One region of the Moritella viscosa genome, then DNA from elsewhere that is predicted to be linked to it. Evidence: predicted binding sites of a transcription regulator. Region 1 holds the regulator's gene; the other holds the start of a gene.
The links. The regulator LexA, encoded in region 1, represses DNA repair genes until DNA is damaged. The targets are predictions, from matches to a motif close to TACTGTATNNNNATACAGTA.
Positions count from the first base shown of each region.

Region 1 (3,577 bases):
AATATCTTCTGGTAATAACGCCTGCCATAATGGGAGTTCGGTAATCTTAGGGGTTACTTTTAACTCACCCATATCCTGTAATTCAGCAAAGATTAAACGAGGCTCATTGCCTTGCTTTAAAATATCCTGGCCCGGAATAAAGTTAATTAACCAAAAGCTATAATCTCGTGCACTAACAGCCAACTTAGCAGACTCAGTAACAGGCCTTTCATTATCATTCGATAATGCTTGTTGATTTATATCTAATTGTAACAATTGGTTATATTTACATTTAATCTCTTCTGCACTATTAGGGATTGATTCTGAATCACAGGCTAATAGTTGGATCCACTCTCTTAAACAATCAACAGTTTGTAAAAACAGACTAATATGCCTGTCAATAAGGACTAATTTTCCTGCACGCAAATCATCAAGTAATGTTTCTGCGACATGGGTAAATTCAGTGAGTTCATTAAAACCAAATGTGCCCGCCCCTCCTTTGATGGAATGAGCGACTCGAAAAATAGTATTAATGACTTCGCTATCAACTGAGCCAGGAGATAACTTTAGCAGTTCGGCTTCCATCACCTCTAACCCTTCGACACATTCTTCAATAAATACATTCTGGAATTGTTTAAGATCGATATCCATTCTTACCCCAATACTTTTTGCACGGTAGCAATGAGTTTTTCAGGGTTAAAGGGTTTCACTATCCAACCTGTCGCGCCAGCAGATTTACCATCCATCTTTTTGTCACTGCCCGATTCGGTGGTTAACATTAAGATAGGGGTAAATTTATAAGTTTGTTCATTACGTAGTTGCCTAATTAAGCTAATTCCGTCCATACGAGGCATATTGATATCAGAAATTATAAGATCAAAGTGTCCCGTTTTAGCTTTTTCTAATCCATCCACACCATCAACAGCGGCATCCACATGATAACCAGCCTGTTTTAGGGTGAATTGAACCATTTCACGAATGGATACCGAGTCATCGACAGCTAATATTCGTTTCATTAGAACACCTCATACTGATACGTAATTAAAATAAGATTCAAACCCCAGCGCTTTAACAACGGTAATAAATTTATCGGACGGTGATAGAAAGACAAGGGTCGTGTTATGTTTCATTAAATGCTGAGCATAAGCATAAAAAAGCTGGCAAGAGGAACTGTCTATATGAGTAACATTACGCGCATCAAGTACTTGAGAGTGAATGTTAAGAGGAAGCTTATCGAGTGTAGCTTTGAGGTCCGTGATCGATGCAATATCAATCTTCTCACCTAAATCCACGGCAATAGAGTGCTGTTCCATAATAACGAGTCCTATATTTACGCTAACGTATCATCAAACAAACTTAATTGTTTTTCTAACCAATCATGAGTATAGAAAAGGATTAAATAAATAAGCAGAAGATGATCAGAACTGTGATGTTAAAGCAAGATTTGAAAATTATGTCTAAATTTCAATATGGTGATCGGGTAAAGAAGGATAGATAGATAGATAGATAGATAGATAGATAGTCAATAATAGGGTTATTAACTATCTATCTTCAAGTACGATGGGTAATAAGGTGTGATTACATCCAATCGGTATTACGAATAATGCCGACTGCGACACCTTCAATATCAAAACTTTGGAAATTTAAATCAACACGAATTGTGCTCATTTCGTCATTTTCAGGATGCAGTAAAATTTCATTGTCCTGCTGTTCAAAACGCTTAACAGTAACTTCATCGTCAACACGTGCAACAACAACTTGGCCTTTACTGATATTTTTAGTTTTATGTACAGCTAATAAATCGCCATCCATAATCCCTATATTACGCATACTTTCACCACGTACACGCAGTAAAAAATCTGCCGTTGGCGTAAACATTGAAGGGTCAACATTATAGTGTGCTTCAATATGTTCTTGCGCTAAAATTGGCTCACCGGCGGCAACCTGCCCAATTAAAGGTAAACCACTGTCATTACTGGCTTCGTCAGCATCAACCAACAAACGAATACCGCGAGAAGTACCCGCAAGAATTTCGATATGGCCCTTTCGTGCTAATGCCTTTAAATGCTCTTCTGCAGCATTAGGTGAACGGAAACCAAGTTCCTTAGCAATTTCAGCTCGGGTAGGTGGCATACCAGTATTTTTAATATGTTGTTTAACTAATTCAAATACTTCTGCTTGTCTTTGTGTCAATGCTTTCATCATGAACCCTAACTGGTTTTATATACAGTTTCTTGTAATTATATACAGTATTATCAAGTTTGCAATATAAGCCTTGGGTATATCTGGATAATAATGAATTAATCGTTTGCTGGCGCTGAAACACAGATTTATGGCTACACATCTGATATTATTGAAGTAAGCACTCTCGCACTTTAAATAACAGAATGATAACACCTATGCAACAAACACCGTCAATGTTAAGTCGAAGTTTCGTTAACGGCTTAGTTAAATCTCAGTACGTACCAGATAACCCCGTTGATGCGTTAAATCTAGATTTAGCACGTCCTATTGTTTACGCTTTAAAAACTAAATCGATGACCGATCTCGTTGCATTACAACGAGCTTGTAAAGAGCTAGGGTTGCCCGATCCGCTAACACCAATCAAAGTTAACGGGGTCATTATTCCCAGTTATGTTTGCTTAGATAACCCAGCGCCACTCTTCGGCCGAGTAAAAGATACCGACGTATTTTTTGACGAATTTCAACAGCTATTACGTTTACACAAAGATGATAAAGCCCTTGATATTCAGTTAATGCCAGTGGCATTGTTCTGGGGACGCGCACCCGGTAAAGAAGGTCAAATACCACTACTGTCATTAGCAAACAGTATTTCACCAAGCCGTTTACGTAAAACAATCATTGTGGGTCTTAATCGCAAAGATAACTTAGTCCGTTTTAATAAACCTGTATCACTACGTTTCATGGCCGATCAGCATGGCACTGATGAAAAACTGGCGCAAAAATTAATTCGTGTCGCCAAAATCCACTTCAGTCGTCAGAAATTAGCAGCCTCAGGTCCTAAACTACCGAATCGCTATCAACTATTTGAGCAACTGCTACGTAATCCAGAAGTTAAAAAAGCCATCCAAATTGAAATCGCAGAACATAATATTTCAGCGAAAAAGGCGGAGAAACGTGCCAATGATTATATTGATGAAATTGTCAGTGATTTTTCTTATAAACTAGTCAAAAACACCAGTAATTTTCTGGGCTGGTTATGGAATAAAATCTACAGTGGGATCAAGGTAAATAACGCAGAACAAGTGCGTAAACTTGCTGCTGATGGCCATGAAATTGTCTTTATGCCTTGTCATCGTAGCCACATGGATTACTTACTTATTTCTTATGTGATTTACAATGAAGGTTTGATCCCTCCACACATTGCCGCTGGTATTAATCTTAACTTCTTCCCTGCAGGCCCTATGTTCCGTCGTGGTGGTGCATTCTTTTTACGCCGGACGTTTAAAGGCAATAAACTTTACGCAACTATCTTTAGAGAATATCTAAGTTTGTTATTCTCGAAAGGCTATTCTGTTGAGTTCTTTACCGAAGGTGGCCGCAGCCGTACAGGACGCTTATTACCGCCAAAAACAGG
Region 1 is NZ_FPLG01000097.1:95,398-98,974, reverse strand. It holds gene BT797_RS14670 (chemotaxis protein CheA) at 1-630, opposite strand, end outside; gene BT797_RS14665 (response regulator) at 633-995, opposite strand; gene BT797_RS14660 (STAS domain-containing protein) at 1,005-1,292, opposite strand; gene lexA (transcriptional repressor LexA) at 1,558-2,181, opposite strand; gene plsB (glycerol-3-phosphate 1-O-acyltransferase PlsB) at 2,379-3,577, shown strand, end outside.

Region 2 (3,577 bases), on a different contig from region 1:
ACACATTCAGCGTGCTGGCACAAAACCGACTCACCTTTTTTAATAGTCGGTAATTGCGCGGCCAATTCTTTTTCAGCTTCAGTTTGCTTGGCATTACTCGCTGCTGATTTCGGAAATAATATTTTCCAGCCTTGTTTTAAGGTCATTTTGGCTTTCGCGATGAACAAACCACCAGCGATAGTTATCTCTGCAACCGTGTCCGCGTATTCATAAGGTGGATAAAACTGACATAAATATTGCCTTGCAACTAATTCATAAATGTTTTTTTCGCTACTGTTAAGACGCTCTACACTGCTACTTTTTTCGGTGGGGATAATGGCATGGTGGGCCTCAACTTTACTGTCGTTCCAAGCTTTGCTCCGTAAACTTTGATCAGCATTTAAGGCTGCTTGCTGCAATGACTCACTGGTTTTGGATATTGCGTTAATCACCCCCCCACGATGTCCGTAATGTTCCTTGGGTAAATAACGGCTGTCTGAGCGCGGATAAGTAATGAGTTTATGTCGTTCGTATAATGCTTGGCAGGTATCTAATACTTGCTGTGCACTCATACCAAAACGTTTCGCACCATCAATTTGCAGTGAAGAGAGGTTATATGGCAGTGGCGCGGCTTGTTGTTTATTTTTCTTTTCCAACTTAGTGACTTCGCCCGTTTGGCCCTGGACGCGACTGACCACATTTTCAGCCAATTTTTTTACCAATACCCGACCGTCTTCATCCATATACGGACGACAAGCTTCACTCGGTTTCCACTTGGCCGTGAACATCTCTTGCTGTTGGGTTTGTAAATGCACCAACACTTCATAAAAAGGTTTACTGACAAAGTTAGCAATCTCAATATCACGTCTCACCACTAAACCCAAAATTGGGGTTTGTACACGCCCGACAGACAAAACGCCTTGATAACCAACTTTTTGCCCCTGTAGCGTATAAGCCCGAGTCATATTCATGCCATATAACCAATCGGCACGTGAGCGTGCTAATGCCGACACAGATAAGGGAATATAATCACTGTTTGCTTGTAAATTATTCAAGGCTTTTTTCACCGCAGCAGGGTTAAGATCACTGATCAATAAGCGCTGTGCGGTATTTTTCTTTTTCGCTGGGGTTTTAAGAAATTCAATCACTTCATCCACCAACAATTGCCCTTCTCGATCCGGATCACCAGCATGCACAAGACTCGTGGCCTTTTTAACTAGCCCTCTCAATACGGTCAGTTGTTTACTGGTATTAGGCTTTTTCTTTAGTTGCCACGTTTCAGGCACGATAGGCAAGTGTTCTAAACGCCACTTTTTAAATGCTTCATCATAGGCATCCGGCTCTGCTTGTTCGAGCAAGTGGCCAATACACCAAGACACGACATCACCGTTACCGACTTCAATATAACCTTGTTGTTTCTTATGCGGTTTAGGTAACACATCGGCAATAGCACGACCAAGGCTGGGTTTTTCGGCAATATAAAGTTTCATGATGTTAACAATTATGGACTGTATGAATAAACAGTTAATGTAGCTAATTTCAACGTGTAAGTCTATGACTTAAAAATGAGGTGTTAGATGAGAGTAGATTAACGTATTAAATGAAAGCTGATACGTTAATCTGTTATCGATAGGCAGCGTGATTAAATCACACGATTGCGCGGCCTAAATATTCGACTAAGGCTTCAGAAAGGTTTAACCATTCATCTTCAGGAACATATGCACTTGGATCGTCTTCATCATATTCACCAAACTCTTCCCAATACACTTCACGTACTGCACACGCAAATTCATTGTTTAATTCAGCCATTTCTGCAATGCTGCCAAACCAAACAATATGGCGTAAATCGACCGTTAATTCGTTGATGTGCTCGATCCACTCTGCATCAGATTGCGTTTGTTCTTGTAGCACTTCAAAACGCTCTTTCGCGGCATAAACTAACTCTTCGTCCATTTCACCGGTGTCGGCCAAAATAGCGAGATACTCATCATAAATAAACTCAACGGCCTGTTCGCGGCCATTACACCAGTGTAGCTTAGTGCCTCTGCTGCCTAATACTGATGCATTGTAAGAATCATCAATATGCACGATAGCCCAGCTATCTGTAAATCTACTCATGGTTTTCTCTTTAGTTTATGTAACGACAGATTATCAATAGCTATTATAACCAAAAATCGTTACGCTTGTATCTAACTAGATAATACAGGCAATGGATATGAGCACAAATAAACAACCAAAAATTGCAATAATAGGCGCGGGCTGGTTAGGTAAACCGCTAGCACGACAGCTATTATCGCAAGACTATCCGCTTACCGTCAGTTGTAGCCATACCGTAAAATCATCAAGTTTAGTTTCTCAAGGTATCCCAGCAGTAAGCGCTACCCTTAGCGATGAACCACAAGGTGACTGGAAAAGCTTGTTAAGCAATAAAGATATTGCCATCTGTCTGTTACCGGCCAGTAAGGGAAATCATGCCAGTTCACCATTAGCGGTACAAATTGAACAGTTGTTAGCACTACTCAAAGAATACCAAGTCGGTAAATTGATCTTTATTAGTTCCACCAGCATCTACCAAAAAACAGACCAAGCATTAACCGAAACATCTCTCTTAAATCCAAACAGTACTGTGTATGCGGCAGAACAGTTAATTCAGCAACAACAAGATATTGATTTCACTATTATCCGCTTTGCAGGACTAATTAGCGCAGACCGAAATCCAACGCGGAGCTTGTCAAAAAAGAGTGGCAACGGGCATATATTTGACGCGGGAGAATCACCTGTAAACCTGATTCATCAATATGATGCAGTTGGGGTCATTGAGCAAGTGATCAAGCAACAATGTTGGGGTGAAATATTCAATGCCAGTTGTGATCACCATCCCAGCAGAAAAGTATTCTATCAGCAAGCAGCCAAACAACTGGGTATTACTATTCCAAGCTTTACAGCTAAGAACAGCAAACCACATTGCATCATTGCCAACGAGAAGTTAAAGCAACGATTAAACTACCAATTTACACATCAGTCAGCTACAGATTTAGTAATTTAGGTTTTGGCATTTGACTTGGTTTGAGGCTATCAAAACAATACAATGACATGAGAATAGGATGACGAAACCAAATGCGCAGGCGGCCCCAACGAGAAATAGTCTTTACTTGTTTGGAGACAACAGGGGTATAGCATACAGCTGTGCAGGTTACACAGGTGGGTTTTTCTATACCACTTTCACAAAATGCTAGCTTACGCGCGGTCATTTGCTGTAAACGTTCGCACTCACGACACACTTTGCCTTGGTATACATGATGCTGCTTACAATACATAGCGATCATTGCATTTTGCAGGCGCATTTCGCGGTTTAAACGTGGCTGTGCTAAAGTTTCAGTAACTGTTTTCATCGTATATCTATCTTATCTATTAGCCAATTTAACGGTTTAGTAAATCCGTCAATAACTTGGTTAAACAATAAAATAAGTCTTGTATAAATTCAGAAGAGCGCAATTAGAACAGTAAAATAATCGAACTGCAAGACAAAAAACTATGCGTTTAGTTTGCATTCGTTTTTTTCCCTTACTCTATTTATCACGCCGTAATAACGCAATAA
Region 2 is NZ_FPLG01000099.1:19,637-23,213, reverse strand. It holds gene BT797_RS14835 (DNA topoisomerase III) at 1-1,469, opposite strand, end outside; gene BT797_RS14830 (hypothetical protein) at 1,627-2,097, opposite strand; gene BT797_RS14825 (NAD(P)H-binding protein) at 2,195-3,025, shown strand; gene BT797_RS14820 (nitrous oxide-stimulated promoter family protein) at 3,006-3,371, opposite strand.
Region 2: a site for LexA is predicted at 1,486-1,505, ahead of BT797_RS14835 (DNA topoisomerase III). Genes of this name have one in related genera too.